DNA from 3 places in the Romboutsia hominis genome. Region 2 is predicted to be linked to each of the others. Evidence: riboswitches for the same ligand, from Rfam matches in the RefSeq annotation. Region 2 holds a riboswitch; each other region holds the start of a gene.
What was found. A riboswitch is a leader RNA that binds a small molecule or an ion and turns the genes downstream of it on or off. The one in region 2 is predicted to bind S-adenosylmethionine.

Region 1: another riboswitch for S-adenosylmethionine. It lies ahead of FRIFI_RS07950 (O-acetylhomoserine aminocarboxypropyltransferase/cysteine synthase family protein); the one in region 2 lies ahead of metK (methionine adenosyltransferase).
Region 3: another riboswitch for S-adenosylmethionine. It lies ahead of FRIFI_RS08710 (Na+/H+ antiporter NhaC family protein); the one in region 2 lies ahead of metK (methionine adenosyltransferase).

What each region holds. Positions count from the first base shown of each region.
Region 1 is NZ_LN650648.1:1,642,589-1,650,049, reverse strand. It holds gene FRIFI_RS07955 (hypothetical protein) at 185-742, shown strand; SAM riboswitch class I at 925-1,028, shown strand; partial or broken gene FRIFI_RS07950 (O-acetylhomoserine aminocarboxypropyltransferase/cysteine synthase family protein) at 1,118-2,356, shown strand; gene FRIFI_RS07945 (homoserine O-acetyltransferase/O-succinyltransferase family protein) at 2,358-3,248, shown strand; gene FRIFI_RS07940 (EcsC family protein) at 3,384-4,175, shown strand; gene FRIFI_RS07935 (hypothetical protein) at 4,307-5,431, shown strand; gene FRIFI_RS07930 (DMT family transporter) at 5,516-6,388, shown strand; gene FRIFI_RS07925 (zinc dependent phospholipase C family protein) at 6,569-7,461, shown strand, end outside.
Region 2 is NZ_LN650648.1:2,781,525-2,788,985, reverse strand. It holds gene spoIID (stage II sporulation protein D) at 1-145, shown strand, start outside; gene FRIFI_RS13440 (M23 family metallopeptidase) at 400-1,059, shown strand; gene spoIIID (sporulation transcriptional regulator SpoIIID) at 1,156-1,422, shown strand; gene mreB (rod shape-determining protein) at 1,540-2,559, shown strand; gene fabZ (3-hydroxyacyl-ACP dehydratase FabZ) at 2,576-3,004, shown strand; gene yyaC (spore protease YyaC) at 3,227-3,736, opposite strand; SAM riboswitch class I at 3,950-4,055, shown strand; gene metK (methionine adenosyltransferase) at 4,239-5,432, shown strand; gene recD2 (SF1B family DNA helicase RecD2) at 5,551-7,461, shown strand, end outside.
Region 3 is NZ_LN650648.1:1,798,340-1,805,800, forward strand. It holds gene FRIFI_RS08685 (carbon-nitrogen hydrolase family protein) at 1-797, shown strand, start outside; gene FRIFI_RS08690 (hypothetical protein) at 838-1,344, opposite strand; gene FRIFI_RS08695 (YgjV family protein) at 1,563-1,799, opposite strand; gene FRIFI_RS08700 (L,D-transpeptidase family protein) at 1,858-2,316, opposite strand; gene FRIFI_RS08705 (hypothetical protein) at 2,549-2,692, opposite strand; gene FRIFI_RS08710 (Na+/H+ antiporter NhaC family protein) at 2,750-4,069, opposite strand; SAM riboswitch class I at 4,190-4,288, opposite strand; gene FRIFI_RS08715 (hypothetical protein) at 4,469-4,804, opposite strand; gene FRIFI_RS08720 (YtxH domain-containing protein) at 4,825-5,193, opposite strand; gene FRIFI_RS08725 (DUF2238 domain-containing protein) at 5,415-5,963, shown strand; gene FRIFI_RS08730 (deoxycytidylate deaminase) at 6,134-6,670, opposite strand; gene FRIFI_RS08735 (hypothetical protein) at 7,043-7,414, opposite strand.

The DNA of each region.
Region 1 (7,461 bases), 1.1 Mb from region 2:
TCAATATTAAAAAATTATAAATATGAATAAATTAATTTTATATATGCAAGCAAGCTTAAATGAATAAACATAAAAAAGTATTTGACAATTATAAATTTAGTCACTAAACTGTAAATATATATGTAAAGACACATGTAATATGAATTAAATATACTAAATTAAAAAATATATTTGGAGGAGAGATATGAGAACTAAAAATATTGTATTATCAGCACTTTTATGTGCAATGGGAATTATTATACCAATGTTTTCACCAATTAAAATAATATTAGAACCGGCATCTTTTACATTAGCTAGTCATATACCAATATTTATAGCTATGTTTATATCATCAAAGACTGCTCTATTTGTAACACTTGGAACTACAATAGGTTTTTTATTTGGTGGTTTCCCATTACCAATTGTAATTAGAGCACTAAGTCATTTATTATTTGTTAGTATTGGGTGTATTTACTTAAACAAAAATAGGGATCTTATAAAGAGTATAAAAAGTTCTTTAGGATATTCATTTGTTATAGGATTAATTCATGCTATTGGAGAAGTTTTAGTAATTATACCTTTTTATTTTTCATCAAACCTTTCGGAAGGATTTTATAATCAAGGTTTTTTAGTATCTGTTATAGGATTAATAGGAGTTGGAACTATAATACATAGTATGTTAGATTTCTCTTTAGCAGTTTATGTATGGAATATTCTACCTAAAGAGGTTAGAAATAAATATGTAGTAAAAACTCAAAACTAGACAAAATTTTATAGAATATAGTAATTTGGAATAATCAATAATTAAGCAAAAATGGTAAGTTATAGTATAAAATATTTTATGAACATATACATATAAATATATATATAAATTAATTTATTAAATTATAATTTCGATAATTATAATATATAATACTTATTAAATAATAAAAATAAGTAGAAAGTCTTTTATTAAGAATGGTGGAGGGACTGGCCCTATGAAGCCTGGCAACAGCTAACTTAGTTAGAATTGTGCTAAATCCTGCAGGAGTTTTCCTGAGAGATAAAAGGCATATTGATTTGTTGCGTTAATAAAAGGCTTCCTAGATAAAAGGGGGCTTTTTTTATGAAAAATTATAACAAGTAAACTTTATGTGTAAGAGGGGGATATAAACCAAATGTTGGGGAGCCTATGGTGTATCCTTTGGTTCAAAGTACAACCTTCAAATATGAAGATCCAGACTTAGTGGCAGATATATTTGATTTAAAAGCAGATGGCCATATGTATAGTAGAATAAGCAATCCAACAGTAGCAAATTTTGAAGAAAAAATAGCATATCTTGAAGGTGGCGTCGGAGCAGTTGCAGTTAGTTCAGGACAATCGGCGGTGCTTTTAGCTATTTTAAATATATGCAAAAGTGGAGACAATATAATATCAGTATCATCACTATATGGTGGAACTTATAATTTATTTAATATAACTCTTAGAAGTTTTGGAATAGAAACAAAATTTGTATCCAATAATGATGATAAAGAATATATACTATCCTTAGTAGATGAAAATACTAAAGCTATATATGGAGAAACTATAGGAAATCCAGGACTAGATATATTAGATTTTAAGAAATTAAGTGAAATAGCTAAAAAGGGGGATATTCCTTTTATAGTTGACAATACAGTAGCAAGCCCGTATTTATGTAATCCTATAAATTTTGGTGCAAATATAGTTATACATTCTACATCAAAATATATAGATGGTCATGCAGTGGCACTTGGAGGAATAGTTATTGATTGTGGTAATTTTAATTGGGATAATGGGAAATATCCATTATTAAGTGATGGAGATGTTAGTTGTCATGATATTAAATATGTTGAAGAATTTAGGAAAAGTGCATATATAACAAAGTTAAGAGCATCACTGCTTAGAGATTTAGGTAGCACAATGAGCCCTTTTAATCCATTTTTAAGTAATCTAGGATTGGAAACACTTCATCTTAGAATGAAAAAACATAGTCAAAATGCTTTAGTATTAGCAAAGTATTTAGAAAATCATGAAAAAGTAAGTTGGGTAAACTATCCATACTTAGAAAGTAGAGAAGATTATAAGAAAGTAAAAACTTACTTAAAAGGTGGAAGTGGAATATTAACATTTGGTATAAAAGGTGGAATAAATGAAGCTAAGACTTTTATAAAATCTTTAAAATTAGTAGATTTAGCAATACATCTTGGATTTAATAAAACATCAGTACTTCATCCAGCTAGCACTACTCATAGCCAACTGTCTAATGAAGATAAGATAAAGTGTGGAGTTAGTTTAGAGATGATTAGAGTATCTGTTGGAATAGAAAATATAGATGACTTAATAAATGACTTTGATATAGCACTTAAGGAAATATAATATGACTGTATATCTTTGTAAAAAAATAAATGGAGCCAAATTTGTAGATAGTTGTATAATAGAAAACAAAATTTATAATAAAAAGTTATATAGAAAATTTAGTTTAGATAAGATCAGCCCTCATTGTAAAACTATAGGTATACTAAATCTTATGCCTAATAAAGTAGAGACAGAGGCTCATTTATTAGAGTTATTTTCAAAAATGAATGAGGATATAAATATAAAGTTTATAAGGCTTAAAACGCACGTATACAAAAATTGTAATAGACTATATTTGATGAAAAATTATTATACCTTTGATGAAGTAAAATATGATTTAGATGGACTTATAGTTATAGGAGCTCCTATTGAAAAAATAGATTTCAAACAGGTTAAATATATAGATGAATTAAATTATATATTTGATTATTCTATTAAAAATCTAAAAAGTATGTTAAGTATATGTTGGGGAGCACAGGCTTGTTTAAATCATATATATGGAATAAATAAAGAGATACTTGATAAGAAGATATTTGGAGTATATAAGCATAATATACTTTGTGATGATGAAATACTTAAAAATATAAATAATGGTTTTATATGTGCTCATTCTAGGCACACTATATTAAATAGGAAAGATTTAAAAAATTGTAAATCTATAAAAATACTATCAACAACAGATGAAGGTATAGAGCATATTATAAAAGGGAAGTACAATGACTATTATATATTTGGACATCATGAGTACGATAAAGAATGCTTGAAAAGAGAGTATATAAGGGATAGAAATAAAAAAATATATATAGATATACCTAAAAATTATTTTATTGAAGATGATATGAACAAAGGAATAAGTGTAGATTGGATGGAACACAGCATTAAGATATACAACAATTGGATTAATATAATTTAATAAGAAATTAAGCAAGCTAGTTAGATAACTAGCTTGTTTAGTTTGGAAAAATAAGTACATAGTAATATTAAAAATCTATATGTATAATAAATATATTATGTAAATAATTAATATAAATTTTAAATAGGTGAAAAAATGCAAAATTATAATGAGATTAAACTAAAAGAATTAAAAAAATGGAAAAAGAAAATACGAAAAAAACCATCTATAATAGATAAAGCATCAAAAGAAACTCAAAATAAAATAAATTCCGTTTTACCTCAAAAGTACCACGAAATATTAACTGTAGCTATAAAAAATATGACTAAAATGGTTTTATTTGGGTCTAAGTATACTACTAAAAAACCTATACTAGATATATCTTTAGAAGAAAGAGATAATCTAGCTCTTGAAAAGATAAAAATTTATAAGAGAACTGCTATGATAGAAGGTGCTGGAACAGGGGCAGGAGGCATATTTATAGGGCTTTGTGACTTTCCATTACTTCTTAGTATAAAAATAAAGCTTATTTATGAAATTGCTAGCATATATGGATTTGATACAAATGATTATAAAGAAAGATTATATATATTAAACATATTTCAGCTTGCTTTTTCAAGTAAAGAGCATGTAAACTATGTATTTGAAAATATGGAATGCTTTGATGATTTTAAACATAAGTTATCTGATGATATTAATGCATTTGATTGGAGAAGCTTTCAACAAGAGTATAGAGATTACATTGATTTAGCAAAGTTATTTCAGTTAGTGCCAGGAATAGGAGCTTTTGTTGGGGCATATGTAAACAATAAATTAGTAGATAAACTAGGTGAATATGCAATATATGCTTATCATATGAGAATATTAGATGATAAAGACCACGAGGCTAAGAAGGAAAACTTTATATATACAAAATATAAAAATTTTATTAATAAAATAACTTTATAATATATGCCAAGTAATTTGACTAGTATATTAATTTGTGTAAGTTTATAATGTGTATTTTAAATATAACATTAATATATAAAGTCTCATAAGATATTATAACTAGAGTAAAATAGTTTAGGGGGGGAGTAGCCATGGAAAGCCCTACAAAGAAAGTTTTAATAGATAGTAGTTATGGGAATATAAGTAAAGTAAACTCAAAAGATGAAGTAATATTAGTAGGAGTATATCCTTTTGAAGGAATCTCCTATGTCGATAATATAGAACTTATTTTAAAACCAGAAAATAGTGAGCATATTACTGTTAATATCAAATATTCTGGTTATAATATGCAACTATTTTTAGGAGATTTTACAGGAGACAATAAATCAGAAATAATGGTTAGAGGCGGATTCGGGGGGTCTGGAGGATTTGAAATTGGAGTTATATATAAATATGAAGATGGTAAATTAATAGAGATATTTAACCAAGATATATTTTATAAAAATAATAATTGTAGCGCAACTTTTAAAGATGATTATAAGGTAAGCGTAAATTGTGGAAAGAAAAAATATACAATAGACATTTCATCAAAAGAAAAAGAATATCTGGAGTATTTATATTTACCTAATAGTAAGCTTAAAAATGCAGTTGACGCATATGTAGATGCACCAAATGGAATTTTTCCCACAAAGCAAATTTACAATAATTATTATGAACTCTTAATACAACAAAGAGTAGTCGGAATATCTAATGCAGATACATTAGGTATTATACAAACGTATAGTAACTTAATAGATTCAAATATAAAAAACATATATAAAGGATTATTACTTACCGATTATAATTATAGGAAAAGACAAAGATATAATAAATTTATTACTGAAAAAGATGTAAATAATTATGACTTTAAAAATTTAAAAGGTAATTATTTAAATAGAAATAGTATTTATTCTGCAAGAGATTTTAAGGTAAATAAAGATAGTATGAATTTAATAGTAAATAATATATTTGAAGAAAAAAATACTTTATACCTTAATGGATATTTACTAAACTTAACAGAAAATACTATTAATGATATTAATAACTTTAAGATTGAGTTAAAAGATGCTACTGGCAGAGTATTTGCTAAAAAGATTTTTAAGAGAATAGACATAAATGGAGGTTTAGAGGCATTTGAAGGTAAAAAGATACTGCTGACTTTTTTTGGAGAAGAGTATAATTTATATAATATAAATACAGGCAATTTAACGTGGGATTATAATTGCGAGATTATATAAAAAACTAGCTAGATAGTTTTTTTTAATATATAATAAATAATTGCATACAAAAGATAAATAAAAAAATTACATAGGAGGTATATCGTGCAGGCAGAGTTAAGTAACAGAAGTAAAGGTATAATATGTATAATAGTTTCGGCATTTGGATTTGCTATGATGTCGGCTTTTATAAAATTAGCAGGAGACTTACCAACTTTTCAAAAGACATTTTTTAGAAATTTAGTTTCTTGTGTAGTAGCATTTATAATGGTTACAAAAGCAAAACAAAGTTATTTTGGAAGTAGGGAAAATAGAAGATTATTAAACTTAAGATCAGCATTTGGCACACTTGGTATAATATTTAATTATTATGCAATAGATAGAATGGTGTTATCAGATGCCAATATGTTAAATAAGTTAAGTCCATTCTTTGTTATAATATTTTCTGCGTTATTTTTAAAAGAAAAGATAAAAACTAATCAAATAGCTGCTGTATTAGTGGCATTTGTAGGAGCTTTATTTATAATAAAACCAACATTTGATTTAGAAATGTTACCATCAATTGTGGGTGTAGCAGGTGCTTTATGTGCGGCATCAGCATACACTTGTCTTAGGGTATTAGGTAAAAAAGAAAATGGAGCGACTGTAGTATTTTATTTTTCTTTATTCTCATTAGTTGTAATATTTCCGATAATGATTATGACTTATGAGCCAATGAGTATGATACAACTTATGTATTTACTTCTTGCAGGGGTATTTGCGACTGTAGGCCAATTTGGTGTAACTTGGGCTTATAAATATGCGCCAGCTAAAGAGATATCTATATTTGATTATTCTAATATAATATTCTCTGCAATAATAAGTGTAGTATTATTTAGTGTATTTCCCGATAAGTTTAGCGTATTTGGATATTTTGTAATATTTAGCGCATCGTTTTATATGTTTATGTACAATAAAAAAAGTGAAGAATGTAATTAAAGTGAGGTTGTTATACCTCACTTTAATTATTATTTAAAATAATGATTTTACCTTGAAGAAATACAAAAAATTATAAAAAATTACAAAAAGTTACAAAATATGTAAATATATTGAAAGAGAAATCGTTTTTATATATTTTTAATTATAAAGTATTTTAATATTTGGAGGTAAAATAAGGCCATGATAAGAAATATAAAGAAAAATAGCGCAAAAGCATTTGTAATTTCAATGTTATTTGTAGCTATGGGCTCAACATCTTATGCTTGGGATGGTAAAAAAGATGGGACAGGAACGCACGCTTTAATTGCAACTCAAGCAGTTAAAATGATTGAAAAAGATTTAAGCAAATCAGAACCGCAATTATTAAAGTCAAATCTTGATATTCTAAAATCTAACTTAAGAGACTTACAACTTGGATCCACATATCCAGATTATGATCCAAATGCTTATGATTTATATCAAGATCATTTTTGGGATCCAGATACTAAAAATAATTTTACACTTGATAATAAGTGGTATGTGGCATCACCTATATATGATAATGCAGAATCACAAGTTAGAAAATTTACAACTGATGCAAAAAATGAGTGGGAAAAAGGTAATTATAAAGAAGCTACTTTTTTATTAGGACAAGGATTACATTATCTTGGAGATCTGAATACTCCTTATCATGCAGCCAATATTACAGCTGTTGATAGTATAGGACATGTAAAGTTTGAAAGTTATGTTGAAGAAAGAAAAGAAAATTATGCAATAGATTCAATGAATTATAATACAGAAAATGGTGCTTATAAATATGCATTAGAAAATAAAGATTTTGATGCTTGGATGAGTGAAAATTCTTATGAATATGCAAAAAAAGCTAAGAATTTATATTATGGTTATTCAACAATGAAAAATTCAATAAAAGATTGGGAATATTCGGCAGTAGAATCTATGAAAAACTCTCAGATAAGCTCAGCTAAGCTTATATATAGATTTTTAAATGAAGTATCTAATACTATAATAGATTCTTCAGATACTAAGAACTTAAACGAATTTAATGTTATTTTAAAAACTTCAAATGAAAAATA
Region 2 (7,461 bases):
TCATATAGATTTTTTAGTAAAAGGATATGGACATGGTGTTGGAATGAGTCAGTGGGGAGCACAAGGTATGGCAGAGGAAGGGTATCGATATTATGAAATACTAAATCATTATTATCAAGAAACAGATATAACAGACTTATATTAATTAGAAGAGCTTTTATCAAGCTCTTTTTTATATTAAGTATAGAAATGTTAATAGTTTGTACAGATAATATAGCAAGAATTTTAAAAGTATAAAAAAGGTATTAAAAAAACGGGAGAAATCTTTGGAAATATGTCAGTTTCATATATATTAATAGATAAAATTCATTTTTAATTAATCCAAAATATGTATAAATTGTATAAAAATATAAATAAAAGATAAGAATACAAATACATAAATATATTTGGAGGTGCTGTATGAAAAAGCTACTAGAAAAAGATGGATTTTATTTGGCATTATTTGTATGCATTAGTTTACTTGCGGTCGGAGGAGTTTGGTTTGTAAAGAATGATGTTAACGACCTAGCAGCAAATAATGAAATAGTAAATGATAAAGAAAATAGTAAAAAAGAAGATGAAGTTCATCTAATAGAAAATGAAAATAAAGAAGCTGTGCCAACTTCTACAGAATCAAAGGAAAACTTAGAAACAGCAAAAAATAAAGAGGTTAAAAAAACATCGAAACTTGAATTTGTAGGAGAAAAAGTAATTAGAGAATATTCAGCAAAGGAACCTAGTTACTCAGAAACATTGAACTTATGGGAAGTGCATAAAGGTTTAGACGTAAGTTGTAAAGAAGGACAAAGTATAAAAAGTTTATTATCAGGAAAAGTAACTAACATTTTTAAAGATGATGCTAATGGTATGTCAGTTGAGGTTGAAAGTGAAGGTAAAACAGTAATATATTCTAATTTAAGTGAAGATATTAAAGTTAAAGACGGACAAGCAGTCAAAGAAGGAGATGTAATAGCTTTAGCAGGAAATACATCTGTAGTTGAGAGTGCAGAGGGACCACATATTCATATAGAAGCCTTCAAAGGAAAAGAATCAATAGATCCAATGAGTTTAATAAAATAAAATATAACAGACTTAATCAAATTTGGTTAAGTCTGTTATATTTCTTTTCTTTCTCACATATATATGATTAAGGCTAGTATGTGAGGAGGGAAAGCTTTGAGATCTCATATAGAGGAACGAGCAATCGTTGTGGCTAAATATATACTAGAGAAAAATACAACTGTTCGTCAAACAGCGAAGACATTTGGAGTTAGTAAAAGTACAATACATAAAGATGTAACAGAACGTTTAGAAGAAATAAACCCGTCTCTAGCTAAAGAAGTTAAGATGGTTTTAGAAAAAAATAAATCTGAAAGACACATAAGAGGAGGAATGGCTACAAAGCTTAAATATGAAAAGAGCTCCAAAAAAAATGTAGGTTAAGCCTACATTTTTTTTATTATTCTTGACTAAAGTAGTATTTTTGTATATTTTGTATTATAGGAGTGTTTTAGACAATGAGTCGTTTAGATATAAAATATGCAAAAAGGAGTTGAGAACATGTCTAGAGCGGACATAGGGATAGACTTAGGTACTGCTAATGTTCTTGTATACGTTAGCGGAAAAGGGATTGTATTAGAAGAGCCTTCTGTTGTAGCAATCGATAAAAGAACTAAATCTGTCTTAGCGGTAGGAGAAGAAGCTAGAAGAATGATAGGAAGGACACCTGGTAATATAGTAGCTATAAGACCACTAAGAGATGGTGTAATTTCTGATTATGATGTAACTGAAAAAATGTTAACTTATTTTATAGATAAAGCTGTAGATAAAAAAGGTTTTGGTAGATTTTTTATGCCAAGAATAATGGTATGTGTTCCTACAGGGGTCACAGATGTTGAAAAAAGAGCTGTAGAAGAAGCTACAAGACAATCTGGAGCGAGAGATGTATATATAATAGAAGAACCAATAGCAGCGGCTATAGGAGCAGGAGTAGATATAGCTAAACCTAATGGAAGCATGGTTATAGACATTGGTGGAGGAACAGCAGATATTGCGGTGACATCTCTAGGAGGAGCTGTAGTTAGTGAATCCATAAAAATGGGTGGAGATAGATTTGATGAAGTTATAGTAAGATATATCAGAAAACAATATAACCTTCTTATAGGAGAAAGAACTGCAGAAAAAATCAAAATAGAAGTAGGTTGTGCATATAAAAGAGAAGATGAAAAGAGCATTAAAATAAGTGGACGTAATTTAATTACAGGATTACCAGAATCCATAGTTATAAATTCAACTGAGATGCTAGAAGCTCTTAATGAATGCTCAGAGCAGATAGTTGCATCAACGCTTTCTGTCCTAGAGAAAACACCACCAGAATTAGCAGCAGATATAAGTGATACTGGAATAATAATGACTGGTGGAGGTTCATTGTTATATGGACTAGACAAAAGAATAGAAGATAGAACAGGAATTAAAGTTGTAGTGGCTGATGAACCTTTATCTTGTGTTGCAAAAGGTACAGGAATTGCTTTAAGTTCTTTAGATTTACTTGAAACAGGAGGTACCTTCAAAAGGAGATAATTAGGAGGGTACTTAAATGTTAAATATAGACCAAATAAAAGAATTAATACCACATAGATATCCATTTTTATTAGTAGATAGGATAATAGAATTAGAAGAGGGAAAAAGAGCTAAAGGTATAAAAAATGTAAGTGTAAATGAACCATTTTTCCAAGGTCATTTCCCAGAATACCCGATAATGCCAGGAGTACTTATAATAGAAGCTATGGCTCAAGTAGGGTGTGTAGCTATGATGTCAGTAGATGAGAATAGAGGAAAATTAGGTGTATTTGCAGGTATAGATAAAGTTAGATTTAAAAAAGAAGTAAGACCTGGGGATACATTAACTATGGAAGTTGAAATGACATCTATAAGAAGAAATATTGGAAAAGCTTTGGCAAAAGCTTTTGTTAATGAAGAATTAGTATGTAGTGGAGAGTTAATGTTTGCTCTTGTAGAAAAATAAAAATAAGGCTATTTCCTTTAAGGAAATAGCCTTATTTTTATTTTTCTAAGATTGATATATGATGTAAGTAAATTATTAGATAAAACAATCAAGTAAAATTGTTTTGAAATATGTTATATGTCAAAATTTGTATGCAGAACATTAAAAATAATAAAAAGCAGATAAATAGCCTAACCTATAAAAATTTAATCTAAAGAACAGGCTATATTAAATATTGATTTGTCATGTAGAAAGAAGTAAAGATAAAGATATAAGTTCGGCAAGTTCTAATATAAAACTAAGTCGAACGTTATTAAAAGAAAATCTATTATTTTCATCTATCTTATCTACAATACCTACAATAGAATAGTTTCCTATTTGAGGTAATTTTTTACCTACCCCCTTGCCAGGAAGAATAGGGCCTTCTCTGACTTGGATATTTCCTATATTATTTTTTGCACCCAGACATGCATCAATAGCTAGAAAATTTCCGTTAGGATGAGCCTTTTTTATATGTTCGATAGACTCATATATATTTAAAGCATGAATAGGATTATCTAAGGTTCCGTAGACAGGGAAATTAAAGTCGCTATTTTTAAGCATAGTGCCAACTAAAGGGCCAAGAGCATCACCTATAGCCCGATCTGTTCCTATACAGACCACAACTGTATTATCATTTATTATGTCTCTAAGTACAGAACAAAGGATTTCAACAACATTTTCTTTATTATAATTGACCTTGGCCAGATACATAGGAACACCCCCTTCACAAGAATATATGAAATATAGGATAAAAAAAGACCTATATAGATTTATAAGATATAATATGAAAAAATTATTAAATAGGATACAAGATAGTTTGAATAGACAAGCAAAAAATTATTGCATAAAAGATTGACAGTATATAAAAAAGGTAGTAACATATAAGTTAGTGATACAAAATAATAACTTAATAAATTCTTGATTACCTTATCAAGAGCGGCGGAGGGACAGGCCCTGTGAAGCCCAGCAACCACCCATTAGGGAAAAGGTGCTAAATCCTACAAGACTTTATAGTTTTGAGAGATGAGGTTAGTTAATTAGCATATACGAAATAATTAACCTCTTCTTAATAAGAAGAGGTTTTTTTATTAGATAAATAATTACTAAACTCCTAGCTCTTAAGATTTAATTAGGTTGTATTTTAGTGAAAATCATTATAAATGATTAGAAATCAAATCTAAATAAAATGAATTATATTAAGGAGGAGATACAAATGGCAAGACATTTATTTACGTCGGAATCAGTAACTGAAGGGCATCCAGATAAAATCTGTGACCAAATATCAGATTCTATACTAGATGCATTATTAGAGAAAGATCCACATGCAAGGGTAGCTTGTGAAACAACAACTACAACAGGATTAGTATTAGTAGCAGGAGAAATAAGTACTAATACATATGTAGACATTCCTAAATTAGTAAGAGAAACAGTAAGAGAAATAGGGTATGACAGAGCTAAATATGGATTTGACTGTGATACTTGTGCAGTAATAACTGCAATAGATGAACAATCAGGCGATATAGCTATGGGTGTTGATGAAGCCTTAGAAAATAGAGAAGGTGAAAATGCTGAAGATGAAATAGAAAAGGTTGGAGCAGGAGACCAAGGTATAATGTTTGGTTTCGCTTGTAATGAAACAGAAGAGTTAATGCCACTTCCAATATCTTTAGCTCATAAGCTATCTAGAAGATTAACAGAAGTTAGAAAAAATAAAACTTTAGAGTACTTAAGACCGGATGGAAAGACTCAAGTTACAATAGAATACGATGGAAATACTCCTGTTAGAGTTCATACTATACTTATATCAACTCAACATGGAGAAGAAGTTACTAACGAAACAATAAGAAAAGATTTAATAGAGCATGTTATTAAAGCTGTTATACCAGCAGATTTAATGGATGAAGAAACTATAATATACATCAACCCAACAGGAAGATTCGTTATAGGAGGACCACAAGGAGATACAGGTCTTACAGGAAGAAAAATAATAATAGATACTTACGGAGGATACTCAAGACATGGTGGAGGAGCATTCTCAGGAAAAGATCCAACAAAGGTTGATAGATCAGCAGCTTATGCAGCAAGATATGTAGCTAAAAATATAGTAGCAGCAGGACTAGCAGATAAATGTGAAATAGAGTTAGCTTATGCAATAGGTGTTGCTAGACCATTATCAGTATTTATAGATACTTTTGGAACTGGAAAAGTTGAAGAATCTAAATTAGTAGAATTAGTAAATAAACACTTCGATTTAAGACCAGGAGCAATAATAAGAGACTTAGACTTAAGAAGACCTATATACAAGCAAGTAGCAGCTTATGGTCATTTTGGTAGAACAGATATAGATTTACCATGGGAAAGAACTGATAAAGCAGAGCTATTAAGAAAAGAAGCATTAGGACAATAATTTAAAATAACTATAGATAATTCACCCCATTTAAAGGGGTGAATTTTTTTGGTATAAAAGGTATAATAAATACAACTTAAGTGAACGATAGAAATATTATGGGTTGTAGGAGATGAATATGGAAAGATTAGAAGGAATGATAAGTGATATAGTATTTAAAAATGAGGATAATGGGTACACTATAGCCCACTTGGCTAACTCAGATAATGAAGTAGTCATAGTTGGTTGTATGCCTACTTTATCGGTGGGGGAAAGCATAGAAGTTGAAGGAAAATGGACAAATCATAAAACTTATGGAACTCAGTTTGAAGTAAATAAATTTATGCCAGTAACACCAACATCTCTGGAGGGGATATATGTATACTTATCTTCTGGTATGATACATGGAATCGGAGAAAAAATGGCAAAAAAAATAGTGGATAAGTTTGGAGTAAGTACATTAGATATAATTCAAAATAATCCTCATAGGCTGAGTGAAGTGGATGGTATAGGTCAAAAGAAAATAGATCAGATAGTAAAAAGCTATGAAGAAAATAGAGAGCTTAGAAATATAATAATAGAACTTTCTCCATATGGAATAACTCCTAACTACTGTATGAAGATATATAAAAAGTATAAAAACAAAGCTATTGAAGTTATAAACAAGAATCCATATAAATTAGCGGAAGATATAAGAGGTGTTGGATTCAAAATAGCAGATAATATAGCTAGTAAAATAGGAATTGAAAAAAATTCAAAAGATAGAGTCTCTCAAGGGATACTCTATACTCTAAACCAATCATTAGGGAATGGTCATACATACCTACCAGAAAATATCCTTATACAAGAAGCTATTAAATTATTAGAAGTAAAAGGAGAGCTTGTAAAAGAGTGTATACTAGAACTTGCATATGATCAAAAAATACATATAGAGAAAAAAGATAATCAACATCTAATATATTTAATACCATACTATTTATCGGAAAATGGAGTATGTAAACAAATAATAAAATTATCTCAGCATGAATTTAAAGATTTAAATATAGATATAGAAGAAGAGATAAGAGTAGTAGAAAAAGAAGAAGGTATAAAGCTTGCTAACAATCAAATGTTAGCTGTAAAAGAAGCAATAGAAGGTGGAGTGGTAATAATAACTGGTGGTCCGGGAACAGGAAAAACCACTACTATAAACACCATAATAAAAATATTTGAAAACAATAATCAAGAAGTTGTATTAGCTGCCCCAACAGGAAGAGCAGCAAAGAGGATGAGTGAAACTTCAAGTAAAGAGGCTAAGACTATACATAGATTGCTAGAAATGGGATATGCAACAGATAGTGATGAACTTCAATTTATGAAAAATGAAGAAGAGCCAATAAAAGCAGATGTAATAATAATAGATGAGGTTTCTATGGTTGATATTTTACTAATGTACTCTTTACTAAGGGCAATTAAACCTGGAACAAGGGTTATATTAGTAGGCGATAGTGACCAATTACCATCAGTAGGTGCAGGAAATGTACTTAAAGATATGATAGATTCTTGCGTTATAAAAGTAGTTAGATTAACTGAGATATTTAGGCAAGCTCAAGAAAGTATGATAGTAGTTAATGCTCATAAAATAAATAATGGACAGCCATTACATTTAAACTCTAAAGGAAAAGATTTCTTTTTTATAAGAAAAAATACCAATGAAGAGATAATAAATGAAATAATAGGTTTAGTAAGTGAGAGATTACCTAAATTTTATAATGTAGATAAATTAAAAGATATACAAGTTTTATCTTCTATGAGAAAAGGAGATTTAGGAGTTACAAATTTAAATATAGAACTTCAAAAGCATCTTAATAAACCAGAAAAGTATAAGGTAGAAGAAAATTTCCAACGAAGGATTTTTAGAGTTGGCGATAAAGTCATGCAAATAAAAAATAATTATACTAGAAAATGGGAGAATGAGGATAAAACTGATAGTGGAGAAGGTATATACAATGGTGATATTGGATATGTATATCATATAGATAAAGATAAAAGGATAGTATACGTTATATTT
Region 3 (7,461 bases), 980 kb from region 2:
ATAAATTAAAGAATATATCCACTATAGAGAGATATATAAATTTAGCCATTAATAAATCTAAAATAGATTTAGTTATACTTCCAGAAATGTTTTGCTGTCCTTATGATAATAAGAATTTTCCTGTTTATTGTGAGGTAGAAGGAGGAAATCTTTATAATATTTTATCTGATATAGCTAAAAAATATAATATATATTTGGTAGCTGGATCCATTCCTGAAAAAGATAATAGTAAAATATATAATACTTCTTATGTTTTTGATCGATGTGGAAATAAGATAGCAAAACATAGAAAAATACATCTATTTGATATTTCTATAGATACTGGCCAAAAATTTTTAGAATCTGATACATTATCATCTGGAAATGATGTTACAGTATTTGATACTGAATTTGGAAAAATTGGTCTTTGTATTTGCTATGATTTTAGATTTTTTGAGATATGCAAAATAATGGTTGATAAAGGCGCTAAGGCTATAATAGTTCCTGCATCATTCAACATGACTACAGGACCTATTCATTGGGAGCTACTATTTAAATCTAGAGCTGTTGATAATCAAGTTTATACAATAGGATGTTCTTCTTCCCGAAACAATAATTCTTCTTATATATCTTATGGAAACTCTATTTTAGTTTCTCCATTTGGGGAAGTATTAAATAGATTAGATGAAAAAGAGGGCTACTTTATAGCAGATATCGACTTTTCATATGTTGAAAAAATAAGAAATCAACTACCTTTATTAAAGCATCGTAGAAATGATTTGTATAATGTATCATATACAGATAATTCTAAAGTATAAATTTATTTTAATATATTATCTTAGTTTAATTTATTTGTAATTATTGAACTAAGTTTTTAGCTTTGTCAAAATCTAATACATAGTTAATAATAGATATCAACTTACTCCCTACTTCTATATCTTCATCACTTGCTAACCTTATATATATTCTTAACTCTTCCCAAAGCTTTTCTTTACCTAGATCTTCATTGCTTATATTATGAAGATCTCTTATTACTTCTATAATATTTATTTTTTTACTTTTATTTAGTGTATCATGATTTTTAATATAATCTATTGAAGAATCTACTAATTTAGTTAATTCCTTTTTATATTCTCTTATACTTAATTCTTTTTTGTATCCTACTAATTCTTTCATTAATTTTTCTAAATCAGATTTTGAGTAATTCCATACTCTACCATCATATTTTTTTATATTTTCTATACATGAATTATATTTATCTATTAGTTCTTCTAATCCTATAACTATTTCTAAATAGTTATTTTCTTCAATTAAGTTTTTGCATCTATTTATATCCTTATCAATCTCTCTTATTGTTTTATTCACATTTAGTCCTCTTTTCTATTTTAATTATAATTTTTATTATTATATATAATATATCAATTTACTTAGTTAATAAACATATTTTATCTCACTATTGTTATTTAAAATATTATACCTTTTTAATATTTTAGTTTATCTAATCTATTAATATAGAAAATATTTACTTTTAACAAAAAATAGCATAGATAAAATATCTACGCTATTAAATAATATTTTGTAATTTAATTTTTTTCTTTATATTTATAAATATTATATAAATTATATATATTTATAATAATTATAAGCGCATTAGATATGGCAACAGGATATGCTTTTACATATAATCCGTAAACTACAAATAAAAAACATCCTATAGAATTTATAATTCTAAGCTTTACTATAGATGTCATCGTTAATGATATAACTATAAATAAGGATGCTGAATATCCAATCCATTCAATAGGGTCAAAGCTAATCATAAAATTATCTCCTTTTTATTTCTTATAACTATTATTTGATATTTATATTTTTATATAACTATTTTATTATTATAGTAGTATTAATAGGTATATTATCATACATCCATCTAGCATTTTCTGTAGCTAATCTTATACATCCCATACTTATAGCTACTCCAAGTCTATCATCTATTACATAAAGTCCCTTAGGATCATATAGTATTGAGTGGTAATAGTAATCATCTACTATATTCATTGCATATTTTGCTGAACTTTTTTCTCCCCCTATAGCAGGATACTTTATACCTGACTTAAATATACCCTTTATTGTAGGAGTTGAGCTTTTTCCTACAGTGCTACTCCAAACGTGCAGTACCTTAAATCTATAATCTACTTTTTTTAATATATAGGTAAGTTTATCTTTAGTAGATGTAATTATAATATAGCCTGTATCACTTTTTATATGATTCTCATTTACAAACTCTTCCATATTTTTATCAAATTTGCTGTAATCTATCTGTCTATAGTATCTATTCATAAATAATATTTCACCTTCTCATAATAATATTTATTATAATTATGCTAATTATAAACTTTATGTGATATTTCAGTTAATTTAACTATTATTGTACGAATGTAAAAATATTAAGTTTATTTTTTACACTCGCTAAACTGATTGGTATTACTTAACTGTAATAATTATCTACTAATTTTTGAAATATCATAATTTCCTTAAGCGTAAAAAAAGTGAAGTTTTAAAACTTCACTTTTTAAGTATTATTATGTTTCATATACTTATATGATTTAACTATACATCGAGCTTGATTTATAGTATATATTGATATTTCATAGGATGATGTTATTATAAAAGTCGATACTACTCCTACTAAGAAATCATAGTCACCTAATGCCATAATCTCCTCCAGTATTGCTTTTATTATATTATATGAAACTAAAATTTTATAGTTACATTAAGCTACTTCTTTTTTCCTTTTATTAACTTTATTTAAGTTTGGAATACCAAATGTTATAGCTATTATTCCACAAGCTAACATTAACCAAGGATAATGTAGATATTTAATTAATTCAACAGGAGATATTCCTACCATCCCTGCAGCTGTTAATACTTGTGCACCATATGGAACTATGCCTTGCCAACAAGATGAGAATATATCTAATATACTTGCAGTTTTTCTATTATCTATATCAAATTTTGTAGCTATATCTTTTGCAAGTGGCCCTGCTGTTACTATTGCTATAGTGTTGTTTGCTGTACATAAATCTACTATACTTACTAATGCTGCTATACCAAACTCTGCACCTTTTTTAGTTTTTATTTTACTACTTATAAAATTAAGTATAAAGTCTATTCCACCATTTAATTTTATAAGTTCTACAAGTCCTCCGATTATTATAACAAGTAGACATAATTCATACATTCCTGATATACCACCTGATATAGCTTCTATAAATCCAAATAACCCAAATGAATTTGTAAATAATCCTATTGCACCTGCAAATACTACTCCAAAACTAAGTAAAACAAATACATTTACTCCACATAAAGCCCCTACTAAAACGCCTAAATATGGTAAAACTTTTATAAAATCATATCTATAGCTTGTGCTACCACCTAAACTATACCCTGATGTTATAGTAGCTAATAATATAGCAGTTATAATAGCTGCTGGTAAAACTATTAAGAAATTTACTCTAAATTTATCTTTTAATTCACATCCTTGAGTTTTGGTTGCTGCTATTGTAGTGTCTGATATCATAGATAAATTATCTCCAAACATAGCTCCACCTACAACAGCTCCTATTACTAATGGTGCTGGTATTCCTGTTTTAGCTGCAATTCCTATGCCTATTGGCCCAAGTGCTGCTATTGTTCCCATTGATGTTCCCATAGATATAGATATAAAACATCCTATTACAAATAACCCTGATACTAAAAGATTAGGAGGAAGAATTGATAAACTTAAATTAACAGTTGAGTCAACACCTCCCATTGCCTTAGCTACACTTGAAAAAGAACCTGCAAGTATAAATATCATAATCATAGATATTATATCTATATTACCTGCTCCTTTACAAAATACTTCTATCTTTTCTCCTAAACTAACTTTTCTATTAAGAGAAAATCCTACTATAGTTGCGATTATAAATGCTACTATTGCTGGCATTTTATAAAAATCCCCAGTTATTACCCCGCTACCTAAAAATACTATTAAAAATACACCCAGTGGTAATAATCCTAATATACTACCTTTTTTTGCTTCTTCTTTCATAATATACCTCCCTTTATATTAAAACTTCTAAAGAGTATAATTTTAATTTATTTAAATATACCTGATATTTTTTAATAAAAAAAACCTGAGATAACTCAGGCTTTGACAGCAAAAATTATACTCTCATCTTTCAGCTTATGCTGCAGGATTTAGCACCCGTATAATAATACTGGTTGCTGGGCTTCGTCGGGCCAGTCCCTCCGCCACTCTTGATAAGAATTATTTAATTATTTATATAATAGTTAATTTTCACAATTTTGTCAATATTATTTTTTAATTATTCTAATAAATCTACTTATAAATTATATATATTAATTTTTTATACATCTTAATTTATTATGATATATTAGCAAATAAAAAAGTCATAATTAAATTATGATTTAATTATGACTTTTATGACTATTTATTAATAAATACAGATTTTAATATATTTAATATTTCAGTAAATATCTCAACATTAGATTTTACATTTTCTTTAGCCACTACTATATCTGCTGTTACATCTGTTGCAACTTCCGCAACGTCTTTTACATTTTCACTAATATCGCTGATATTATCAACTAAATTAGGTAATTTACCTACTACTGTATGTATGTCATCAGAATTTGTTGATACCACTGTATTGATATTTTTAATAAATTCATTAATATTTTTTAAAGTTATTATTAAAAATATTAATGCACCTATACCTAATAATGCTAGTATTATATATATTACATTTAAATCTATGTACATAATGTTATTCTCCATAGCAATTATTCTTTATCCTTAGCTTCTTGTGGAGCTTGTAATAATTCTACAACATTAGTATCTACTACGTCTTCATTTTCTTTCTTTTTACTATCTAAATACTCTTTTATTCTTCTCTTAGATTCATTTACATTTGTAGTTAATTTTTCTTTTGTTTTGGCAGCCTTTTCACTTACATTTGTGTTTATATCTTTAGCTGTATTTTTTATATCTTCTCTAGTTTCTTTTCCTGACTTAGGAGCTAATAAAACCCCACCTAGTATTCCTGTTATAGCACCTGTTGCAACACCTAGTGTAGCTATTTTTATCTTTTTATTTCTTTCTTTTGCTTTTTTAGCTTTTTTCTTTTGTTCTATTTTTTTTGCTAAACTCATGCTCATCACTCCTATTGTTAATTTGTATTATACCATTTTTTACTATTTTTCTAATATTTCTAATACATATATACCCAAATTAGTAAGTTTTAAAACAAAATAATTTATTTTTCTATTTATTTTTTTATATTTCAGCTAAATTAAATTATATAAATTAAACTTACATTTTATTTATACGTATGCACATAATAATATAATAATTATGGAAGGTAGGAATTGCTATGAAACATAAAGATATTAAGAAATTTAGTATATTACTTTACATTATTTATATTTTATCTATAATATTTTTTCTATTTAACAAAGAATTTGGAAAAAGCGTAATTAGCTTAATTTCGCTTATAATTACTTTTGTGCTTACTAAAGCTTATTTAAAAAACTTAGCTATACTTGACTGCCCATTGTACATAATTGGAAACATTTTTATATTATCTTCTTTTTTACTAGGTTCATGTTATAGACTTTACGATATAATCCCATTTTATGATGATTTTCTTCATTTTTGGTCTGGATTTATATCTGTTAAAATTGGATTTAATATACTAAAAAATATTAGTAGTAAAAATAATAAACTTTTAATATGTATGATTCTTTTCTTCTTTGCAATGGGCATATCAGCAATTTGTGAAATATGTGAATATTTACTAGATGTCTTATTTAAGATGAATACGCAATCTGGCGGTTTAAAAGATACCATGATGGATTTAATAGATGCTTCATGTGGTGCTTTTTTTATGATTGTATATTACTATAGAAAGTATTTAAGGTAAAATATTATATTAAACTCAACACTATTAAATATAAACAAAGCTACTTAACATATGTTAAGTAGCTTTGTTTATATTTAATATATCTTTTTACAGTAATCATTGTTGAATATAAATAAACAATGAATTATTATATATTTTTCTATAAAAGCTAAATTGTTTAGCCTAGCCTTTTAATAGCTCCTTGGCTTACTTAAGAATTCTTGAACACGTTTCTTCTCTTTCTCACGTTTAGCTTCTTGTTCTTCTTGCTCTTGTTTTAATGCATCTTCATATTTAATGTATTCTATTCCAGCTTCTTCAAATAGCTGCTGGCCTAAGCCTGTAGGATACTCTCCTTTAAATATTACTTTTTTTATTCCTGCTTGAATAATAGATATTGAGCAAAATACACAAGGTTGAGTAGTAGCATACAATGTAGCTCCTTCACAGCTTATTCCATGTTTAGCACATTGTATTATAGCATTTGCTTCAGCATGCCCAGCTCGACATAGTTCTAAGCCTTGTCCTGAAGGTATACCTCTTTTTTTTCTCTCGCAATAGCCAATATCTGAACAATGAATAGTTCCAGCAGGACTTCCATTATAACCTGTAGCTATAATTTGCTTTCCTTTTATAATTACAGCTCCTACTTGTCTTGAAACACACGTACTTCTAACTTTACTATCTTCGGCTATATCCATCGCCCACTCTGTAAATAATTTTCTCATATGATATGCTCCTTCTGTTCATTTATTATTTATAAATATCTTTATATGTCAAAATCCCTATAACCTTAGTTAAATCTAATCATTATACCCGCATCTATAATCTTATTTTTTATTTTCTTAAAATCATCTTAACTCACACGTCATTATTTTTTCAAGAGTTATTATAAATTTGTAATATTTAACTACTTATTTAACATAAATGTATATAATATATTTTTTTAGTAATAATATTACTATCCCTTTAATCATGCTCCTTAGTCATTAATTTTATATAGCTTTATTTTTCAGTTTATTATTAAAAAAAGACAGAAATAAATTCTGTCTTTTTTTAATAATAGCCCTTAAGCATCTACTTAAAGGCATAATATATATTTATATAACATAAAGTTTTGAAATTATCTTATCATATTTACCTCTAGCCAAGCAAATACCACCTGCATACTTTATATATTCTTCTTCACTAAGTTTTCCTTCTTCAACTTCACTAAATCTATCAATAATATTAGAATTATCTAAAAAATCTTCTACACTTTCTAATATACAAATTAAATTTATCTTAAACCCATCTGAATTTAACTTTCTTTCTTGTTTTTCTTCTTTTAAATACACTACTTCATGTTCTTTGTCTAACGTAACCTTTACGAAATCTGAAAGCCTCTTTTCTGTTGGTAATAATACTGAATATTTTTCCATATCTAAAAATATTTCATACAATTCTTTTAGTCTTGCTAACTCTGAACTCATCCTTAATCTCCTTTATATAGCCTACCTATTAATCGTGGTTATACTTT